DNA from 3 places in the Arthrobacter sp. 01L42 genome. Region 2 is predicted to be linked to each of the others. Evidence: riboswitches for the same ligand, from Rfam matches in the RefSeq annotation. Region 2 holds a riboswitch; each other region holds the start of a gene.

Region 1 (7,359 bases), on a different contig from region 2:
GCGGGCGTTAGAGGAACTCGGCCCGGCCTTCCATTGCCGAGGACGCCAATGCGTGTTCCCGCCGCGGGATCCTGCCGGCCGCTTTCGCCAGCCTGCCGGCGATGACGGCATGTTTGAAGGCCTCGCCCATGAGCACCGGATTCTGCGCACGGGTCACCGCCGTAGCCAACAGCACGGCGTCGCAGCCGAGTTCCATCGCCAGGGCAGCGTCCGAGGCCGTGCCGATCCCGGCATCCAGCACCACGGGCACGGACGCGCGCGAGACGATCAGCTCGATGTTGTGCGGGTTCAGGATGCCCAGTCCGGTGCCGATCGGGGCGCCCAACGGCATCACGGCCGTCGCGCCGAGGTTTTCGAGCCGGAGGGCAAGCACGGGGTCGTCGTTCGTGTAGGCGAAGACCTTGAAGCCTCGGGCCACGAGCTGTTCGGTTGCGTCCACGAGTTCGACGGCGTCCGGCAGCAGTGTGTGCTCGTCGGCAATGACTTCGAGCTTGACCCAGTCCGTTTCCAGGGCCTCCCGCGCCAGCTCGGCGGTAAGGACGGCGTCCTTGGCGGTGAAGCAGCCTGCCGTGTTGGGCAGTACCCGGATCTGATGGTCCTCGAGCAGCTGGAACAGCGAGCCCGTCTCCGCCGGCGAATAGCGGCGTATCGCCACCGTGGTCAGCTCCGTCCCGGACGCCACCAGCGCCGCCCCGAGCCCGTCCAGGCTCGGCGCACCGCCGGTTCCCATGATGAGGCGGGAGCCGAGCCTTACGCCGTCGACCACGAACGGATCGGCCACCGCACCGGTCATGGGGACGGCCTGTGCTCCTGCGAACGTCGTCTCGTTCATGCTGGTCATCCTCCTTGGACTGCCGTGACAAGTTCGACGTCGTCGCCGTCGGCGAGCGCCGTGGCGTGCCACTGGCTGCGCGGCACCACTTCGGCGTTGCGGGCGACGGCGACACCGAGCTTCCGCCCGTCGGCGGCGCGGCCGTCGGGGCCGATGCTCCGGCCAGTGAGCTGGCTGACGAGTGCGGAGACGGAGGCGCCGTCGGCGACGCTCTGATCCGTTCCGTTAAGTCGGATGTTCATGCTGCTTCCTTCTTAGGGCTGTCCCCGGACGTAACCGGGATGCGGGAAAAACGGTCGGGGCGGAACCCGGCCCAGCGCGGGTCCGGCGTGAAATCCATGAGTTGCCGGCACACGGCGGCAGCGGCGGGGGTCAGCAGGACGCCGTGCCGGAAGAATCCTGTGGCGATAATGAGTCCCGGGACGTCGCCGCCGTCCGCTTGTGCGACCCGCCCCAGCAGCGGGGCATTGTCCGGGGTTCCGGGCCGCGCCCGCGCCGTGGCTTCCAAAAGCTCCAGCTCGGCGACCGCAGGCACCAGCTGCTGGGCATCCCGCAGCAGCTGGTAAATGCCGCCGGCGGAAACTGCGTGCGGATCCGACGGTCCATCCTCCCGCTGGGTGGCCCCGATCACCACGGTGCCGTCCTGGCGGGGGACGATGTACACCGGGATGCCGCGCACCATGCCCCGCACGGTGGCCGTGAGCAGCGGTTGCAGATGCGGAGGCACGCGGAGCCGGAGGATGTCGCCGTAGACGGGCCGCAGCGGCAGCGCCAGCCCGGCCGGTAGCTCCTCGAGCGCGGCGGCGCCGAGCCCGTTGGCGACCACGGTCTCGGCAGCCCGCACGGTACCGCCGCCGGCCAACCGCACACCCGCCACCTGTCCGTCCTGCCACAGCAGTCCTGCCGCGCGCCGCCGGACGAAGCTGCCGCCTTCCGCACCGAGCACGCCGGCGAGCCGGGTGATCAGCAGGCGGGGGTCCACCTGGTGGTCGGCCGGGATGTCGAAGGCACACGAGATGCCGGGACTCAGGAGGGGCTCCCGGGTGCGCGCCTCGCGCACTGTCAGTGGCTCCACGGCCAGGCCGCATGCCTTCTGGACTTCCCTCAAGTCCGCGAGGGCGCGCCGGTCCGCCGCGTCGGCCCCCACCGCCAGGGTCGGCGTCGTTAAGTAGCCGGTACCCGCCGGGGAATCCGCGCCGGCGGCACCGGCGTCGAGAGCCGCAGCGAATCCTGGCCACAACCGGGAGGCCTCAAGCATCAGTTCCAGGAGCTGTTCCTCCTGGTAGTGCAGTTCACTCACGGGGGCCAGCATGCCGGCCGCGGCCCAGCTGGCTCCGCTGCCGGGAGCATCATCGATCAGGACCACGGATCGGCCCGAGCGGATGGCCTCGAACGCGATGCCATGGCCGATCACCCCGCCGCCGATCACGGCCACGTCGGCAGTCGTATCCCCCGCGGTGATTCCCTCTGCGGTACCGGGCCCTGTGTCACAAACCTGGGCGGCGGCGTCATTTGCGGCTCCGGCTGCACGGCCTGCTCGTGTGCCCATGAAAAATTCCTTCCCTACGCCGGTACTAGCCGGATCAGGTCAAGCGGTCGGCTCTGACGCCCTCTCAGCCGGGCAGCGGCGACATGGCTGCTGCGGGCTCCCGCGGTATGCGCCCAGTTTAGAGGAACTAGGCTGGTCCCATGAGCCAGGACCCTCTCCACACCACCGCCCGCCTCTATCTCTGCACCGACGCCCGCAGGGACCGCGGCGACTTCGAGGACTTTGTGGACGCCGCCTTCGCCGGCGGCGTGGACATCATCCAGTTGCGCGACAAGTCGCTCGAGGCCTCCGAGGAGCTGGAACTGCTGGAGGTCCTGCACACCGCGGCGCAGCGCCACGGGCGGCTGTGGGCCGTCAATGACCGGGCGGACATCGCCTCCCTGTCCGGGGCTCCGGTGTTCCATGTCGGTCAGAAGGACATTTCGCTCGACGCCGCCCGCGGCTTTCTCGGCAAGGATGCCGTGATCGGCCTGTCCACCCACAGCCCGAAGCAGGTGGACGCCGCCATCGCTGCCGCGCCAGGCCGCAAAGGGCTCGATTATTTCTGTGTGGGCCCCGTGTGGGCGACGCCCACCAAGCCCGGACGCGCCGCCGTCGGCCTCGATCTGGTGCGCTACGCCGCCCAGGCGATCGGCGGGGCGGACGCGGAGGGAACCGGCAAGGTCGACGAAAGCGTGCTGCCGTGGTTCGCGATCGGCGGGATCGACCTCAGTAACGTGGAGCAGGTAGTCGATGCCGGTGCCCGGCGGATCGTCGTGGTCCGGGCGATCACCGACGCCACTGATCCGGCCCACGCCGCCGGAGCCTTGCTGGCGGCGCTGGACGCCGCCGCATCCTAAGCAGGTCCCCAGCCCGTAATGCCGGCCGGCACTGAAACTATCCGGCGAGACCCAGCTCCGTCATCCGGCGCGCGTGATTCGCTGCAAGTTCGGCCGCCAGGCCATTGACCAGCGCCCGGGCGCCGGCGTCGTCCAGCCCCGACAGTCCGCCGAGGAACGCGTGCTCAGCGCTGACACGCTGGGCGTGGTTCAGTACTTCCCCCAGCAGACGCCTGGCCCACAACGCCAGGCGCGACGCCAGCCGGGGGTCATCGGCCAGGGCCGCCTTGATGCGCGCCTGCAGCACGGCCGTGGACTCACCGGTGGAGCGGACCTGCCCGATCAACTCACGGGTCGCGGCGTCGACGTACCGGCCCACGACGCCGTAAAAGTCCGCGGCGACCGTGTCGATCACGTAGGCCTTCATGAGGGCCTCGTACCAGTCCGACGGGCGCGTGCGTTCGTGGAAGTGGTCCACCGAGGGCTGGAACGGCAGCATGGCGGCCTCCGTATCCAGGCCCATGTGTTCGAGCCGGATTCGGACGAGTTCGTAATGCTGGAACTCGACCACCGCCATCCTGCCCAGCAACGCACGGTCATGCAGCGTGGGCGAATACCGGGCACTCGAGGACAGCCGCTCGAAGGCGGAAAGCTCGCCGTACGCCAAGACTCCCAGCAGGTCGGCAAGGAAGCTGTTGTAGAGGGCAGGATCGTCCGCAGTTGCGCTCATCATCCAAGACTAATAGCGGAAATCGGGCTACCCTGATTTTCGTGTCACATCATCGCCTGACCCCCAGTGTCCACGAGCAGCAGAACCAGCTTGCCGGGGCACTCAAGGCGTTGCGCACCACGCTGGAACTGCCCGGCCCGTTCCCCGAGGATGTGCTGCGCGACGCGGAGGCGGCGGTGGCCGAGCACAAGCTCCCGGACCTTGACCTCACGCACGTCGAGTTCGTGACTATCGATCCGGCATCGTCCACCGACCTGGACCAGGCCCTGTTTATCGAACGGAGCAACGGCGGCTACAAGGTCTTCTACGCCATCGCCGACGTCCCCTCCTTTGTCGCCCCGGGCGGGGCGCTGGACGCCGAGACCCGACGCCGCGGCCAGACCTTCTACACCCCGGACGGCCGGATTCCGCTGCATCCGGAGATTATCAGCGAGGCCGCCGGCAGTCTGCTCGCCGGGCAGCTGTGCGCGGCGTTCGTCTGGGAGTTCGAGCTCGACGCCGCGGCAGAGGTCGCCTCGGTCCTCGTGCGCCGGGCACAGGTCCGCAGCCGCGCGAAGCTCAACTACAAAGGCGTCCAGGCCCAGCTCGACGCCGGCACCGCGGCGCCCGTGCTGCAGCTGCTGAAAGAAGTAGGCCTCAAACGGGTGGAACTGGAACGACTGCGCGGCGGCGCGAGCCTGAACATGCCGGAACAGGAGATCCAGCAACTGCCCGACGGCGGCTACCGGATCGTAGCGGCCCCGCCGCTGCCGGTGGAGGACTGGAACGCCCAGATTTCACTCATGACCGGGATGGCCGCCGCGGCGCTCATGCTCCAGGGCAAAGTCGGCATCCTGCGCACCATGCCCGCCCCGGACGAGGCATCACTGCGCCACTTCCACCGGCAGACCCACGCCCTCGGCAAGCCCTGGGACGGGGAAATGCGCTACGGCGAGTACCTGCGGACCCTTGACCCGACGGACCCCCGGCAGCTGGCCATTGTGCATTCGGCCGGGATGCTCTTCCGCGGTGCCGGATACACACCCTTCGACGGCACAGTGCCCAACGCCGCCGTCCAGTCCGCCATCGGCGCGGCCTACGCCCATTCCACGGCACCGCTGCGGCGGCTGGTCGACCGCTTCGTGCTGGTAATCTGCGAGGCCCTGAGCAACGGCACCGAAGTTCCTGCCTGGGCCAGGGCCGCGCTGCCCTCCCTCCCGGCGATCATGGCTACCTCGGACCAGTTGGCGGCAAAACTGGAGCGGCTGGCGCTGGACACCGTTGAGGCGGCCCTGCTCGTCAACCACGTCGGCCAGGAATTCGACGCTGTCGTCATCTCCGGTCCCAAGCCGGCCAAGGGCACCAACGGCACCAGCAACGGCAACGGCGGGAAGACCAACGGCAACGGAAACGGCCCGTCCGGGATCGTCCAGATCGCCGAGCCCGCCGTGACCGCACGCTGCCCCGGCGAGCTGGAACCGGGCACCAAAGTCCGGGTCCGGGTGGTGTCCTCGGACATCGTCACGCGGGAAATCCAGTTGGAGCTCGTGGGCTGACGGCCGGCTATCGGTCCGTTGACGGCCCGCTGGCCGTCCTCACGCCGTCCCCACGCCGTCGCCAGCCAGCGCTCCCGGCCGCCCTCCCGGTCACTTCCCGAGGCGCAATCACCCGCCCAGTCGAGGATCCACGCCTTGTACAGCTAGACTGAAGAGGTAGAAATGGATGCCCGGTCGTTGATTTCCATGATTTTCGAATTCAACAAGCCCGCCCCTACGCGATCTTGAGATACACCCGCTGGTCCCCAGTGCCAGCATTTAGATAGCCCGCGATCGGCTTCCACTGGAATTGCTTGCGCGCCTGAGCGTGCTCCGGAACGGCCACCACGGCCGGCCCCGTTGAGCAAGCAGCGCAGCCCAAAATGAATAAGGAAACTCCCCTGTGAGTGAATTGCACACGCACCAGCTTCTGACCGATGAGTCCGGCACGGAGACCATCGAGCCCGAAGAGACCATCATCTCGGACGAAAAGCCGCACGAGATTGCCGAGAAGACCTTTGCCGACTTCAATGTCCGTGCCGACATCGTGGAGTCCCTGGCCGACGCCGGCATCACCCACCCCTTCCCGATCCAGGCCATGACCCTGCCGGTCGCACTGGCAGGGCATGACATCATCGGCCAGGCCAAGACCGGTACTGGCAAGACCCTCGGCTTCGGCATCCCGGCGCTGCAGCGCGTCGTCGGCCGCGACGACGCCGGCTTCGACAAACTGGCCGTTCCCGGCGCCCCGCAGGCCCTGGTGATCGTGCCTACCCGCGAGCTCGCCGTCCAGGTAGCCAAAGACCTCGAAAACGCCGCCAAGAAGCGCAACGCCCGCATCGCCACCATCTACGGTGGCCGCGCTTACGAGCCGCAGGTCGAGGCGCTGCAGAACGGCGTCGAGGTTGTCGTCGGTACCCCCGGCCGCCTGATCGACCTCTTCAAGCAGAAGCACCTGAGCCTGAAGAACGTCAAGATCGTTATCCTCGACGAAGCCGACGAGATGCTGGACCTCGGGTTCCTGCCGGACGTCGAGACCCTGATCGCCGGCACGCCCGCGGTCCGCCAGACGCTCCTGTTCTCCGCCACCATGCCCGGCCCGGTCATCGCCATGGCCCGCCGCTACATGACCCAGCCGACACACATCCGCGCGGCGGACCCGGACGACGAGGGCCTGACCAAGCGCGATATCCGCCAGCTGATCTACCGTGCCCACAGCATGGACAAGGTGGAAGTGGTGGCCCGCATCCTGCAGGCCCGCGGACGCGGCCGGACCATCATCTTCACCAAGACCAAGCGCACCGCCGCGAAGGTGGCCGAGGAACTGGTGGACCGCGGTTTTGCTGCGGCCGCCATCCACGGTGACCTCGGGCAGGGCGCCCGCGAACAGGCGCTGCGCGCCTTCCGCAACAACAAGGTGGACGTCCTCGTTGCCACCGACGTCGCCGCCCGCGGCATCGACGTCGACGACGTCACCCACGTGATCAACTACCAGTGCGTCGAAGACGAGAAGATCTACCTGCACCGCGTGGGCCGCACCGGCCGTGCCGGCAACAAGGGCACCGCCGTGACCTTTGTCGACTGGGACGACATGCCGCGCTGGGGGCTCATCAACAAGGCCCTCGGCCTGAGCTACCCCGAGCCCGTGGAAACCTACTCGTCCTCGCCCCACCTGTTCGAGGAACTCGACATCCCCGCAGGCACCAAGGGCCGGCTGCCGCGCGACAAGCGTGTGCTGGCCGGGGTCGACGCGGAGGTCCTCGAAGACCTCGGCGAGACCGGCAAGAAGAACTCGCGCACCAGCGCAAAGGACGGCGGAAGGGACGGCAGCCGCACGAGCAGCCGTGACGGCGCCCGTGAAGGCAGCCGCACGAGCAGCCGTGACGGCGCCCGCGAGGGCAGCCGGACCGGCGGAC
Region 2 (7,359 bases):
CGGCGGTGCCCTGGGCTTCAGGATTCTCGTCGGTGTTGACCTCGAACAGTCCGGGCGGCGGGGTGACGAGGACGTACTTTTCACCCACGTTGACCTCGGGCACAATTTGTTCGACGAACGGGATCAGGACTTCCTTGCCCTCATCCGTGGTGACCACCAGCAGGTCCTGGACCGGCAGGGTGTGCAGTCCTGAGACTTTGCCGACCACGTTGCTGCCCACCCGGACCTCCAGGCCCACGAGCTCGTGCTCGTACCAGCCCTCGTCGTCGTCCTCGGCGCCGATGTCTTCGGTTTCGATGAACAGCTTGGCGCCGCGCAGGCCCTCGGCCTCGTTGCGGGTCTCGATCTCATCGAAGGCCAGCAACAGGATGTCCTTGTTCCAGCGGGCGCTGAACACCGTCAGCGGCCCGGCCGAGGCGGGTTCAACGATGAACTGCGTGCCGGGGACAAAACGGTCGCCGGGCGCGTCCGTGAGCACCTGGACGGTCACTTCGCCGCGGATGCCGTGGGGCTTGCCGATTCGTGCCACCTGGAGCTGCATCTGTTCCTCTGTTCGGGGTTGGTGATTCTGTATTCTCTGGTGCGGAATTACGGGAAAACAGTCCGGCCCCTCCACCATTATCTGGTGAAGGGGCCGGACTCAAGACAAGTAGTGCTGAACGCGTTACCGGCGGCGGTCGGTATCGACGACGTCGACCCTGACCGGCTCGCCGTCCGCCAGCGCCGCAACCACAGTGCGCAATGCGCGTGCGGTCCGGCCCTGCCGGCCGATCACCCGTCCGAGGTCGTCCTGATGAACGCGCACCTCGAGGGTTTCCCCGCGGCGGTTGTTCTTCGCACTGACCTTGACGTCCTCGGGGCTGTCAACAATCCCGCGGACCAGGTGTTCGAGCGCTTCTGCCAGCAATTTACTCAGCCTCGGTGGTCTCTGCTTCGGCGGCGTCGGCGGGAGCCTCGGCAGCTTCGTCCTTCTTGGCCTTCTTGGTGATGGCTTCCGGGATGATCACGGAACCCTTTTCCGGGGTAACGAAGGCAGCCTTGGGAGCCTTGGTCTTCAAGGTTCCCTCCTGGCCCGGGAGACCCTTGAACTTCTGCCAGTCACCGGTGATCTTCAGGATCGCGGCGACCTGCTCGGACGGCTGTGCGCCGACGCCGAGCCAGTACTGGGCACGGTCCGTGTCGACCTCGATGTACGAGGGCTCTTCGGTCGGGTGGTACTTGCCGATCTCTTCGATAGCACGGCCATCACGCTTGGAGCGTGAGTCCATGACGACGATGCGGTAGTACGGTGCGCGCATCTTACCGAAGCGCTTAAGGCGAATCTTTACGGCCACTTTTGTGGTCACTCCTGTTTCTGAAACGGGGTCGAGCCCGACGTTCTGCACCCGTGGGGCGGGCCGTACTTGGGGGTTCTAAAGGACAAGATCCAGACGCGGAGAGAGGGGCCACGCAGATCGAGTACCTGTTCATTGTGCCAGATCACCGGCAGGATTTCGACTTGACACGTGCCCGGCGCACCAGCGCGCGGCCTGGAAGCGGCCTCGAGGGCCGGTCAGGACGTCCAGACGTAGAGGCCGGACCTGGTGGCGGGGTCGACGCCGGCGGCGAGCTCGGCGATCCGGCGGACGTAGTCCCGGGCCTCGTCGGGGCCGAAGGGCATGTCCTCCTCGGCCGCCCAGTTGGCGGCGACATCCTCCAGGACCTCGCCCTCCCCTTCGGTTTCATAGCTGAGCAGTTCCGCCAGCGTGCGGACCATTGCCGCCGGGACGCCAAGCAGCGAGTCGCTGGCCACGTCGACCATGGCCAGTTCATAGTCCGCGCCCGGGGCGTGCACGGCGACGCCGGCGAGGTCTCCCAGCCGCTCCACCTCGAAATCGCTGATCTCCGGGATGCGGACGGCGCCCGGGGCGGCCGGGCCGCCGCCTTCCAGTGCGCCGGCGCGCTTGAGGGCTTCTTCGTGGGTGGACACAAAGAGTTCGGTGAATCCCATGCAGCTGGTCCTTAGGGTTCGGCGGTCCGCAGACCGCTGTTTTCGGCGTCGCTTCAGCCTAGCCGCTTCAGCACGGCCCCGCCCCGCCCGATGGGCATGCCCTCCCCTGGCCCTGAGCACTGGACATATGGCAACTATGTCCATTCCCGGCTGCGAGCAATGGGCATGCTCCGACGTCCTGCCTGGGAACAGTGGACATGTCCCATGTGTCCTGCTGGCGAAGAGTGGACATGTCCCTCGCTGGCCCGGGAACCCGACCAAGGCCCGATGGGCATGCCCTCCCCTGACCCTGAGCACTGGACATATGGCCACTATGTCCATTCCCGGCCGCGAGCAGTGGACATGCCCAGCGTTCCCGCCGGCGAAGAGTGGACATGTCCGGGGGGAGCTGTGCGCGCTGGACATGTCCAGCGACCAGCGTGCCTGGGGAGAACTTCTAGCGCACGGCGACGCGGATCCGGTTGCGCCACGGATCCTCGAAGCGCAGCTCGGCGCCGGTGTGGTGGGATTCGACGCCGGCAACCTTGAGCCGGTCGGCCAGGGCCGCGACGTCGTCGCCGGAGGGCACCTCGATGAGGACTTCACCCAGGCCCAGCGTGTCGCGCCGGGGGCCCGCGCCGCGGCTGTTCCAGACGTTCATGGCCATGTGGTGGTGGTAGCCGCCGGCCGAGACGAACAGCGCCTGGCCGTGCCAGCCCGCGGTCTTTTCGAAGCCGAGCGTGCCGACATAGAAATCATGCGCCGACTGGACGTCGCCGACCTGCAGGTGGACGTGCCCGACGCCGGCGGCGGCCTGGCGCTGGCCGGCCACGGACTCCTCGGTCAGGTATTGCTGCAGGTAGCGCTGCGGCGGCAGGGCGAGACTGTCCATGACGACGTTCTTGCCCTCCCAGGACCACGCCGCCCGCGGCCGGTCCCAGTACAGCTCGATGCCGTTGCCTTCGGGGTCGTTGAAGTAGAACGCCTCGCTGACGAGGTGGTCCGCGCTGCCGGTGAAGGACTGGGGCTCGTACTGGGCCGCGGTGGCGATGGTGGCCGCCAGGGAGTGCTGGTCCTCGAAGAGGAGGGCGGTGTGGAAGAGCCCGGCCTCGCCGCGGGAAGGTAGATTCAGGCCCGGGGCAGGCGCCAGATGCACCAGCGGCTTCTGCTGGCGCCCAAGGTAGAGCCCGCCGTCCTGTTCGGCCACAGTCTCCAGGCCGAGGGCGCGCTGGTAGTAGTCGGTCATGAGCTTCATGTCGCCGACCTTGAGCATCACGGTGCCCATGGTGAGTTCGGCAGGAAGGAGGTCCTGGGTGCTGGCTTCTGCGGTCATGGCAATGCTCCGTGGATTCTGTAGCCACCGGCCTTCGGCGACTCTACATAAAGATAAATTACTTGAAGCTTCAATTTATTCCAAAACATGGACTGGCACCCGGTCTACCGGCAGCCCACGCAGCACGATATGCCGGATCCGGCGGAGCGTGGCCGGATTGCTCCGCGGATCTTCGGCCGTGACGAGGACATCAGCGCTTGCCCCTTCACCGATGGACTCCGCGCCGAGCCAGGTCCGCGCGGACCAGCTCGCGGCGTTGAGGGCGGCAGCGGCGGAAAGGCCGGCGGCGTGCAGGGCCTGGATCTCGTCCACGATCCTGCCATGGCTGATCACGCTGCCGGCGTCGGTACCGGCATAGATCGCCAGCCCGGCCTCGTGGGCTTCGAGGATCCGCTCCGCCCGGCGCTCCCACAGCGAGCGCATGTGGGCTGCGTAGCGGGGGAACTTGGCCGCCGCCCGGGCGGCGATGTCCGGGAACGTGGCGATGTTGATCAGGGTGGGCACGATCGGAACACCCTGTTCGAGGAAGCGCGGCAGGTGCCGCGGCAGCAGCCCGGTGGCGTGCTCGATGCAGTCGATCCCGGCATCGAGCATGTCATCCAGGGTGTCTTCGGCGAAGCAGTGTGCGGTGACGCGGGCCCCCTCATCGTGGGCGGCACGGACGGCGTCCTTGACCGTCCGGGCGGGAAAACTGGCGGCGAGGTCGCCGGCGTCGCGGTCGATCCAGTCCCCCACGAGCTTGACCCAGCCGTCGCCCGCGCGGGCTTGCTTCCGCACGGCCTCGACGAGATCCTCCGGCTCGACCTCGACGGCCAGGCCCGGCAGGTACCGCCGGGCCCTCGCGAGGTGCCGGCCCGAGCGGATGATCCGGGGCAGGTCCGCGCGCTGCTGGAGCCAGCGTGTGTTGTGGACGGCGCCGGCGTCGCGGACCAGGAGTGTCCCGGCGTCGCGGTCCGCCAGGGCCTGGGATTCCGCGGTGTCCTCGGTAACGTCCCCGCCCGGGCCGAGGCCGATGTGGCAGTGCGCGTCCACGAGGCCGGGCATGACCCAGCCGTCCAGCACGAGGTCGGGCGCGGCGGCCGGACGGCGGAAGGTTAGCAGGCCGCCCACCGACCAGAGCCCGCGGCGTTCCTGGTCCGCCGCGGTGAGGATGGGGCCGCTGAACTCGATGATGCCGGTCATGACCTAAAGCCTAATCCGCATGACGATCCGCCGGCCAAGACCGTCCAGCCCCAGCTGCGCTTCGTGGATCCGCAGGGCGCCCAACGCCTGTCCTGGCTGGGCGAGTTCCTCGAAACCGCAGCTCGCATAAAACGGCGCATTGAACGGGACGCCTGCGAAGGTGCAAAGCGTCATCGATAAATAGCCACGGCTCCGGGCCGCATCAAGGGCCGCCTCCACCAGGGACCGTCCTATCCCCCGCCCGGCGGAGTCCGGCTGCACGGAGAGTTGTTCCAGATGGGCCTGGCCGCCGACCTCGTCAACGCGGGCAAACCCTACGGGCGGGTTTCCGGCGACAAGTATGAAGAGCGGCTCAACCGGCGCCGTCAACTCCGGAGCCGGGAGCGTCTGGTTCCCCAGCTCCGCTTCGAGGATGCGGTCTGCTGAGGCCTCGAGAACCGGCAGCGCCGGGAGGTCTTCCGGCGTCGCCATCCGGATGCGGGGCACGGCCCTGGGCAGAGTCACCGTGCCACGCTAACACCGCGGTCCGCCGTCCGCGTCACACTCGAGGGCCGGCCGGAGGTGCGTGGTAGTTTCGTCTACGACCACACGGGTGCCCCTGCAGGGGCTGAGATCGGGCTGACGCAGCCTGCGACCGTTGAACCTGTCCGGGTAATGCCGGCGAAGGAAGTGAGCTTTTCCGTGAACACCCAAGTGACACAGCACAGCCCTGTCCAAATTCAGTCCGCAGCCACCACGCAGTCGCTGAAGTCCCACTCGCTGGCCTTCAGCACGGATCCGGAGCACGGCATCCGCGTGCCGGTGACCGAGATCGCCCTGGAACCCTCCCCGGGCGGCATCCGGAACCCGCCGTTCCGGGTGTACCGCACTGCCGGACCGGGCAGCGATCCGGTCCGCGGGCTGGAGCCGTTCCGCACCCCCTGGATTGAGGCCAGGGCGGACACCGAACCCTACGCCGGCCGTGAACGGGAGCTGCTCGACGACGGCAAATCGGCGGTGCGCCGCGGTGCGGCGTCGGCCGAGTGGCGGGGCGGCCGGCCGGTGCCGCGCCGGGCCGCTGAGGGCAGGACCGTCACGCAGATGCGCTACGCCCGGGACGGTGTCATCACCCCGGAAATGCGGTTCGTCGCGCTGCGCGAGAACTGCGATGTGGAGCTGGTGCGCAGCGAGGTGGCCGCGGGCCGCGCGATCATTCCCAACAACGTCAACCACCCCGAATCCGAGCCGATGATCATCGGCAAGTCGTTCCTGGTGAAAATCAACGCCAATATCGGCAACTCCGCCGTGACCAGCTCCATCGCCGAGGAGGTCGACAAACTCCAGTGGGCCACGCAGTGGGGCGCGGACACCGTCATGGACCTCTCCACCGGGGACGACATCCACACCACGCGCGAGTGGATCATCCGCAACTCCCCCGTCCCCATCGGAACGGTCCCGATCTACCAGGCGCTGGAGAAGGTCAACGGTGAGGCGAACGCCCTGACCTGGGAGATCTTCCGGGACACCGTGATCGAACAGTGCGAGCAGGGCGTGGACTACATGACCATCCACGCCGGCGTGCTGCTGCGGTATGTGCCCCTGACGGCCAACCGGGTCACCGGCATCGTGTCCCGCGGCGGTTCCATCATGGCCGGCTGGTGCCTGGCGCACCACCGGGAGAACTTCCTGTACACCCACTTCGATGAGCTGTGCGAGATCTTCGCACACTACGACGTCGCGTTCTCCCTGGGCGACGGACTGCGGCCGGGCGCGACGGCGGATGCCAACGACGCGGCACAGTTCGCCGAACTGGACACCCTGGCCGAGCTCACGCAGCGGGCCTGGGACTTCGACGTGCAAGTCATGGTGGAGGGTCCCGGGCATGTGCCCTTCCACCTCGTCCGGGAAAACGTGGAGCGCCAGCAGGAACTCTGCAAGGGCGCCCCGTTTTACACACTCGGGCCGCTCGTCACGGACATCGCACCGGGCTATGACCACATCACCTCGGCGATCGGCGCCACCGAGATCGCCCGCTACGGCACCGCCATGCTCTGCTACGTCACGCCCAAGGAACACCTCGGGCTGCCGAACAAGGACGATGTGAAGACGGGCGTGATCACTTACAAGATCGCCGCCCATGCCGCGGACCTCGCCAAGGGCCACCCCGGCGCGCACGAACGCGACGATGCCCTGTCCAAGGCAAGGTTCGAGTTCCGCTGGCGGGACCAGTTCGCGCTGTCCCTGGACCCGGTCACGGCCGAGGCCTTCCATGATGAGACGCTTCCCGCGGAGCCGGCCAAGACAGCCCACTTCTGCTCGATGTGCGGTCCGAAGTTCTGCTCCATGCGGATCAGCCAGGACATCCGGGACGAATACGGATCAGCAGATTCGCAGGCGGCCCTAGCGCAGATGGCGGCCGGAATGCGGGCGAAGAGCAACGAGTTCCTCGCCTCGGGCGGCAAGGTCTACCTGCCGCAGCCCTCGGTGGGAGAACCCGCAGCTTCCTAGGACGCCCGGGCGTGCTGGTGCCGGCCGACCTCGGCAATGTAGGAGCGGATGGCCCGGTCCCCTTCGGCTGAATCCTGGGGCCGGTGCCCTCCCGGCGCCGTGCGGTGCAGGGCGCCGGTCTCGCGCAGGTAGCCGGCGATTTCCTCATACAGCGGTTCCCAGCCGCCGGTCAGGACCAGGGTCGGCACGCCCGGCACGATCTGCAGCGGGGCTTCCCACGGCGGCGCCTGCAGGCGGAGCCGGCGCGCAGCCCGGAGGGCCTCCGGCGTCGTGGCCCCGGGGGCGTCCGCCGCGAACGCGCGGCGGATGAACTCTCGCTGGAAGTCGTCGTCGCTGAGGTTGTGGCGGACGTCGAAGAGCGGCTGCATCAGGGCCCGGTGCGCGGCGG
Region 3 (7,359 bases), on a different contig from region 2:
TCGGCGGAGGGCTCGTGGTAACCGGCAGCGACCAGCTTCGCGAGCAACTTGTCCCCGAACGTGAGGTCCGACGGGCCATGCCTGTTGAGGAAGCCGTGACCGGCGTCGGGATAGACCTTGATGTCATGCTCTATTCCGGCCTCGGCGAGCAGCGGCTCCAGACGCGCCGGCACCTTGCGCACTCCGGGCCAGCGGTCCCTGGCGCCGTAGCTGCCAACGATGGGACAGGCGCGGGGCATTGCGCGGGCGGTCTCGTCATCCAGTCCGCCGTAGTTGACGCTTGCCGCGGCGAAGTCATGGTCCGGGGCCAGCATGAGGGCGAACCCGCCGCCCATACAGAAACCGATCACGCCGATCCGGCCGGTGCAGCCGTCCCGTCCGGCCAGCCAGGCGCGGGTGACGTCCAGGTCACCGAGGGGCCGCCAGCCGCGGATGAGGGACCACAAGCAGGCCGTCCTGGTGCCCCAGTAAAACAGGTCAGGTGCCACGGCGAGGAACCCCTCGCCGGCCAGCCAGTCGGCCTGGTCTCTGGTGTCACGGCTCAGGCCGAGTGCGTCATGGATGACGACGACGCCGGGCCACGGACCGGTACCGGCCGGCGTCGCCGCGTAGGCAGGCATGTCCCCTCGTTCGGCGTGAATGCTCACAACGGTCATGGGTCCTCCCGTGCACGCCCCACCGAGCCGGGCGCCGCGGCCGGGATGCGCAGTCCCGACGGCATTAGCCTGTGATGCTGCCTGAAGACGTGGACGAAGCAGGTTTAGCGAGTTGGGCCGTAATCTGATCCGTCCATTCGTCGACTGCCGCCCAGTCCCGCAAATCCCCAAATCGGCCGCCGGTGAGCCGGAACAACACCCGGAGCGGTGCCGGCATCTGGCCTGCCTGGTAGACGCCGGAGAAGAGTTTGTGGCCTCGAAGTGGAACTTCTTTGATCAGGACTTCTGCCAGACGTTCCTGTTGCATTGCCGCGCCGCGCCGGCGTATGGGCTTGGGCAGCGCATCCGCCATCCCTACACTGAAGGCCCAGACGGGCCGACTGGCCAACTCGCGGGCGTGGTGTTTGAAGAACAGCAAAGCCGGGGGCAGCCAGGCCTGGTTGTGGACGGCGCTGCCGACGACGACAGCCTCATAGCGGGAGAGGGCCCCGACGTCCTCCACGGACCGGCACTCTACCTCGCCCAGTGCACCCGCCATGCGGGATGCCATATGTTGTGCCATCTCCCGGGTGGAGCCCAGGGCGCTTGCGTAGGCAATTAGAACAGTCATCAAGAGGCCTCCGGTCTTCCTTCCTCCAGCCTTATGTAACCTGCGCGCGCGGGGTCGTGCCATAAGTCCCGACATGGGCCCGGACCCTCTCACCGAAGAGACGGCTAAGGCCAATGCCCAGCGCGAGCATTGGCCTTAACTGTCTCTTCGATGCGGTTGGGGCGTTTAGTAGCCGGAGGTTCCGATGAAAACCTGGATGAAGGCGAAGAAGATCGTCGCGACGACGGCGACGTACAGCAGCGCCGTAATGATCCAGCCGGAGTCGCCGATCACCTTGGTGGGACCGGCGGGCAGGGCAATCACGCCGTGGGAGATGTTCCGGACGCTCACCCAGACGAACAGCGGGATCATCACGGCCCAGACGATCATGCAGAACGGGCAGAGGATGTGGATGGCGTACAGGGCCTGGGACCAGAGCCAGACCACGAACGCGAAGCCCAGCGTCACGCCCGCCTGGAGCCCCAGCCAATACCACCGGGAAAACCGGGCGCCGGCGAGGATACCCATGGCCGTGGTGATGATCACGGCGAAGGCGACGATTCCGATGAACATATTGGGGAAGCCGAACACGGAACTCTGCGGTGTCTGCATGACCTGGCCGCAGGAGATCCACGGGTTCACGTCGCAGACCGTGACGTGGTTCGGGTCCTTCAGGACCTCCAGCTTCTCCAGCACCAGGGCCCCGGATGCGAGCCAGCCGATGACGCCGGTGATCAGCAGGAGCCAGGCGAACGGGCGGTCGCGGGTCATCGTGGGAAGGGGCCGCGCCGCGGGGGCCGGGCCGGAACCCGGTTGGTGCACGGTCGCGTCGCCGGCGGTGCTGGAGATGCTGGGCATGGAAATTGAGTCCTTTTTTAGTCGTCTTGACCGGGTGCTTCTTGCCCCGATTGTAACGCCGGAGGCTGAGCAGCGCCGGAGAACGGCCCCGGCCGCCGCGCCCGGCTGCACCTGTTGCACTTCCGGCCCCGCCTGCCCCTGCTTTCACGGCTCCTGTGAGACAATGATCGTGGCTGGAACCCGATCCACATCCGGATTCCGGTCCGGCGATTTTGTTTCAAGACCGCCAATGATGAGCAGGGAGCTGCGGATCCTCTGATTCCAGCTGTCCCGCAATGCCATTGGACGGCACCTGGTTGTGGCGTGTAGGTCAACGGGTTCCAAAACAATCTCGCCGGCCCTCCAGGGCTGCCGCACCCCACTGCCGGTGCGAACCTGAGGGTATCCAATTGACTTCTGTCAATGCCTGCGGGTGTTGACGCATATTTGCCCCAAGGGGCGCCGAATGTGGCGGCGCATCAGGGGCAGGAGTGTCGCCACATATGGATAATGACCAGGTAGTAGCCGGAAACGAAGAACTAGTAGTCACCGGGGAAGCGCAGGGAACTGCTGAAGCAGAGGCTCCGGTAGCGCCGAAGAGGGCCGTACGGACCCGCCGGAAGGCGCCCGTCGCCAAGGTCAACGCCGCGGAGGCGGCCGAGGCTGTCGCCGAAGCCGCGGCCCTGGCCGACGCGGCCGGTTCAGATGAGCCCGTCCGGGGCCGCCGTAAGCCGGCCAACGTCGAAGCAGCCGGATCTGAAACTGTTGAACCCGAAGCTGCTGTATCTGAAACTGCTGTATCTGAAACTGCTGCAGCCGAGACTCCGGCCAAGGCGCCCGCGCGGCGCACCCGGACCCGGAAAGCTGTAGCAGCCCCGGAACCGTTGCCTGCCTTCGCCGGCGACGCCGAAGCCGGCGCACCTGCCGCGGCAGAGGCCCCCGCAGCAGCTGGCACTGACGCAGCTGCCGCCGCAGAAGCCCCCGCACAAACGGCCGCAGAGACGGTTGCGGAAAAGCCGGTCCGGCGCCGCGCCAGCCGTGCCAAGGCCGCCCCGAAGACCGAAGACGCACCCGCAGCAACGCTCCCGGCCGAAGAGGCCCCCGCGGCGGAAGCACCCACCGCGGAAACCGCCGCAGCCCAGCCTGAAGAGCCGGAAGCCCGCCCCGAGGAAAGCCCGGCCGCGTCGCTGTTCATGGAACCGGGTGCCCTCACTTCCGTCATCTTCCAGGCCCCGGACCTGAGCACTGTGGTGCGTCCGGCCCCCGTTGCCGCCGCAGCAGCTGAGCCCGAGGACGAGGAAGGCGACGAGGACGAGGACGCCGGCAACCGCCGTCGGCGCCGCAGCCGCGGCCGGCGCGGCCGCACCCGCACCTCTGCCGAGTCCGACACCGAGTCGGAAGGCACCGAAGAAGAGGGCGACGAAGGTTCCGAGGTAATCCTTGAAGACGGTGTGACCTCCCGCCGCCGCCGCCGCCGTCGCCGTGGAGACCAGGACCTCGAGCTGACCGGCGGGGAAGGCGACGATCCGCCCAACACGGTGACCCGCGTCCGTGCGCCGCGTGCCATGGCCGAGGCGCCGGTGAACAACCGCGTCACATCCGTCAAGGGCTCCACCCGCCTGGAAGCCAAGAAGCAGCGCCGCCGCGAATCCCGCGACACCGGCCGCCGCCGTACCGTCATCACCGAGGCCGAGTTCCTGGCCCGCCGCGAGTCCGTGGACCGCCAGATGATCGTCCGCCAGCGCGACGACAGAATCCAGATCGGTGTCCTTGAAGACGGCGTCCTGGCCGAGCACTTCGTGTCCAAGACCCAGCAGGACTCCCTGATCGGCAACGTCTACCTGGGCAAGGTCCAGAACGTGCTGCCCTCCATGGAAGCCGCTTTCGTGGACATCGGCCGCGGCCGCAACGCCGTGCTCTACGCCGGTGAAGTGAACTGGGAGTCCGTCAACCTCGAGGGCAAGCAGCGCCGCATCGAGAACGCGCTAAAGTCCGGCGACTCCGTGCTGGTCCAGGTCACCAAGGACCCGGTCGGCCACAAGGGCGCCCGTCTCACCAGCCAGATCTCACTGCCCGGCCGGTACCTCGTGTACGTGCCCGGCGGTTCCATGACCGGCATCTCCCGCAAGCTGCCCGACGTCGAACGCAACCGCCTCAAGCGGATCCTCAAGGACCGCCTGCCCGAGGACGCGGGCGTCATTGTCCGCACCGCGGCCGAGGGAGCTTCCGAGGAAGAGCTGACGCACGACATCAACCGCCTCCGCGCGCAGTGGGAAGGCATCGAGAGCCAGTCGACGTCCACCAAGATCCTCGCCCCCGAGCTGCTCTACGGCGAACCTGACCTGACCATCAAGGTGGTCCGGGACGTCTTCAACGAGGACTTCTCCAAGCTGATCGTCTCCGGCGAGGAAGCCTGGGACACCATCGAGGCCTACGTCACCTACGTCGCGCCGGACCTCGTGGGCCGGCTCGAGAAGTGGACCAAGGACACGGACATCTTCGCGGCCGGGCGCATCGACGAGCAGATCCACAAGGCCCTGGACCGGAAGGTCTTCCTGCCCTCGGGCGGTTCGCTCGTGATCGACCGCACCGAAGCCATGACCGTGGTGGACGTTAACACCGGCAAATTCACCGGCTCCGGCGGCAACCTCGAGGAAACCGTCACCAAGAACAACCTGGAAGCGGCCGAGGAAGTCGTCCGGCAGCTGCGCCTGCGCGACATTGGCGGCATCATCGTGATCGACTTCATCGACATGGTGCTCGAATCCAACCGCGACCTCGTGCTGCGCCGCATGGTGGAGTGCCTGGGCCGGGACCGGACCAAGCACCAGGTGGCCGAGGTGACCTCGCTGGGCCTCGTGCAGATGACCCGCAAGCGGATGGGCACCGGGCTGCTGGAAGTCTTCGGCGAACAGTGCGAAACATGTGCGGGCCGCGGCATCGTCACCCACGACGAGCCGGTGGAGCACCGCCGCGCCAACACGGTCGCCGCGGAGCACTATGTGCCGCGCACCGAGGCGCAGCCTGCTGCCCGCCCGGAACGCAAGAGCCGTCGCCGCGGCCGGGGAGGCCAGGGCGGAGAGACCGCGCCGGCCGCACCCGCGCCCGTCCACGCCGAACCCACCGAGGCCGAACGCCACGCCAAGGCCGAGGCCACCCGTGCCGCGCTGGCCAACATCGCTGCCGCAGCGCACGCCGCGCACCTGCACGACGGGGAGGCAGCCGCAGCCAGCGACGCCGGGGCCCGCCAGGCCGCCGTCGACGCCGTCACGCAGCTCGCAGCCGCCGACGAGGCAGCCGGCCGCCCCGCAACGGTGCTGACGTTTGGCGGCGAGCAGGTGGCCCTGCCCTTCGTCGAGCACGCGGAGGACGCGCCGTCACCGGCCCTGACCCTGGACCTGCTGACCGAGGCCTTCGCAAACCTGGGCGAAGCCGAGGCCGGCAAGCCGGACCAGGCCGCCGGCCTGGCGGCCGGTCAGGCAGCAGCTGTTGCCGCACCGGAAGCCACGGCGCCCGAGGCGCCGTCGGCCGTCCGCGCTGCGGAGGCGCCGGCGTCACGCACAGCTGACACCACGACGCTGCGCGGCCGCCGCGGGCGCCGCAACCGGAGTGCCAGCCGCGCCCAGGGCGCAGCCAACGAAACCTCCGTGGAGCACCGCGAGGCAACCCGGCCGGCCGCGGCCGGATCGGTCCACGAGGCCAAGGCTCCCGCTGCGGCCGGGCCTGCGTCCATCCCGGCCGGCAACGAGCCGATCATCCTCGGCGTCGGCGTGCCGGCGTCGGAGCTGTAGTCCTCCGCGACTGACCACGTCCCCGTCCGGTCATTATTTCGACAGGTCGGGCCGCGGGTCCGGGTCATGGCAGACGTAACATACGTCCGCCCGGGCCCGGGCCCGCTCGTGCGTTAACGGGTCCTCCGGGTGGCAAGGGCTAGGCTGGAACACTGACACGGGGTGCCGGGCATCGGGCCGGCTGAGATCCAGACCCGTTGAACCTGTCCGGTTAGCACCGGCGAAGGGATGTCTTCCTTGTCCGCGAAATCGAATCCGTCCGAGTTCCTCCCGCCCAATTTTCTGCACAACGAGTCTCTGCCGGCCCCGCCGCGCATTCCCCGCGTGCTGGCCATCGCCGGCTCCGATCCCTCCGGCGGGGCCGGAATCCAGGCCGACCTGAAGAGCATCGCGGCGAACGGCGGCTACGGCATGGCCGCCATCACCGCCCTGACAGCGCAGAACACGCAGGGCGTGCGCGCCGTCCACGTCCCCCCGGCGGCGTTCCTCACGGCGCAGCTGGACGCCATCAGCGACGACATCGGCATCGACGCCGTCAAGATCGGCATGCTCGGTGACGCCGCCGTGATCGACGCCGTCCGCGGCTGGCTGGAAAAGGTGCGCCCCGCCGTCGTGGTCCTGGACCCGGTGATGGTCGCCACCAGTGGTGACCGGCTCCTGCAGGAATCGGCCGAGGCCGCCCTGCAGGCCCTCCTGCCGCTGGCGGACCTCATCACGCCCAACCTCGCCGAACTCGCCATCCTGCTCAAGGAACCCGTCGCTGCCGACTGGTCCGAGGCCCTGGCGCAGGGCAAGCGGCTGGCCGCCCTGACCGGCACCACCGTCCTGGTTAAGGGCGGACACCTCCAGGGCGCCGAGCCGGGGGACGGGTATGCCCACGACGCCGATGCCCACGACGTCGACGGCACCGGCGCCGGCACCGGCTGCCCGGATGCGCTGGTCAACACCGGCGGCCTGCTCGGCCAGGAAACGGTGGTGGTGCCGGGGGAGCGGATCGCGACGCGCAACAGCCACGGCACCGGCTGCTCCCTGTCCTCGGCCATGGCCACCGTGCAGGCCCGGGTGGGGGACTGGGAAGCGGCGCTGCGGGAAGTCAAGCCGTGGCTGCTGGGCGCGCTCCGCGAAGCCTCGGCCCTGGACGTCGGCTCCGGCAACGGCCCGGTCCACCACTTCCACCACCTGCAGCACCTCCAGGGCGGGCAGGGTCCGGCGGCGGGGGAGTTCGCCGCAGCCCTGCGCGCAGGAGCCGCGGGCCATCTTGAGGCGATCTACGCCCTGGACTTCGTCCGCGGGCTGGCCGACGGCACCTTGCCCGAGCACGAGTTCGCGTACTACCTCGCCCAGGACGCCATCTACCTCAACGGCTACTCCCGGGTCCTGGCCCGGGCCGCGGCGATTGCCCCCACCGAGGCCGAGCAGCTGTTCTGGGCCCGTTCGGCGCAGACCTGCCTGGAGGTCGAATCCGAGCTGCACCGTTCCTGGCTCA

What was found. Region 2 has a riboswitch for thiamine pyrophosphate ahead of thiC (phosphomethylpyrimidine synthase ThiC). Riboswitches for the same ligand answer to the same signal wherever they lie in the genome.
Region 1: another riboswitch for thiamine pyrophosphate. It lies ahead of thiO (glycine oxidase ThiO); the one in region 2 lies ahead of thiC (phosphomethylpyrimidine synthase ThiC).
Region 3: another riboswitch for thiamine pyrophosphate. It lies ahead of AC1DN2_RS09510 (bifunctional hydroxymethylpyrimidine kinase/phosphomethylpyrimidine kinase); the one in region 2 lies ahead of thiC (phosphomethylpyrimidine synthase ThiC).

What each region holds. Positions count from the first base shown of each region.
Region 1 is NZ_JBFTSL010000010.1:144,180-151,538, reverse strand. It holds gene AC1DN2_RS11120 (thiazole synthase) at 8-832, opposite strand; gene thiS (sulfur carrier protein ThiS) at 838-1,074, opposite strand; gene thiO (glycine oxidase ThiO) at 1,071-2,381, opposite strand; TPP riboswitch at 2,375-2,495, opposite strand; gene thiE (thiamine phosphate synthase) at 2,522-3,220, shown strand; gene AC1DN2_RS11100 (ferritin-like fold-containing protein) at 3,258-3,932, opposite strand; gene AC1DN2_RS11095 (RNB domain-containing ribonuclease) at 3,971-5,464, shown strand; gene AC1DN2_RS11090 (DEAD/DEAH box helicase) at 5,847-7,359, shown strand, end outside.
Region 2 is NZ_JBFTSL010000001.1:397,345-404,703, reverse strand. It holds gene rimM (ribosome maturation factor RimM) at 1-541, opposite strand, end outside; gene AC1DN2_RS01705 (RNA-binding protein) at 665-907, opposite strand; gene rpsP (30S ribosomal protein S16) at 909-1,334, opposite strand; gene AC1DN2_RS01695 (hypothetical protein) at 1,553-1,990, opposite strand; gene AC1DN2_RS01690 (VOC family protein) at 2,427-3,302, opposite strand; gene AC1DN2_RS01685 (amidohydrolase family protein) at 3,378-4,484, opposite strand; gene AC1DN2_RS01680 (GNAT family N-acetyltransferase) at 4,488-4,988, opposite strand; TPP riboswitch at 5,063-5,170, shown strand; gene thiC (phosphomethylpyrimidine synthase ThiC) at 5,166-6,971, shown strand; gene AC1DN2_RS01670 (alpha/beta fold hydrolase) at 6,968-7,359, opposite strand, start outside.
Region 3 is NZ_JBFTSL010000008.1:162,648-170,006, reverse strand. It holds gene AC1DN2_RS09530 (dienelactone hydrolase family protein) at 1-656, opposite strand, end outside; gene AC1DN2_RS09525 (flavodoxin domain-containing protein) at 721-1,266, opposite strand; gene AC1DN2_RS09520 (vitamin K epoxide reductase family protein) at 1,432-2,103, opposite strand; gene AC1DN2_RS09515 (Rne/Rng family ribonuclease) at 2,586-5,873, shown strand; TPP riboswitch at 6,022-6,119, shown strand; gene AC1DN2_RS09510 (bifunctional hydroxymethylpyrimidine kinase/phosphomethylpyrimidine kinase) at 6,189-7,359, shown strand, end outside.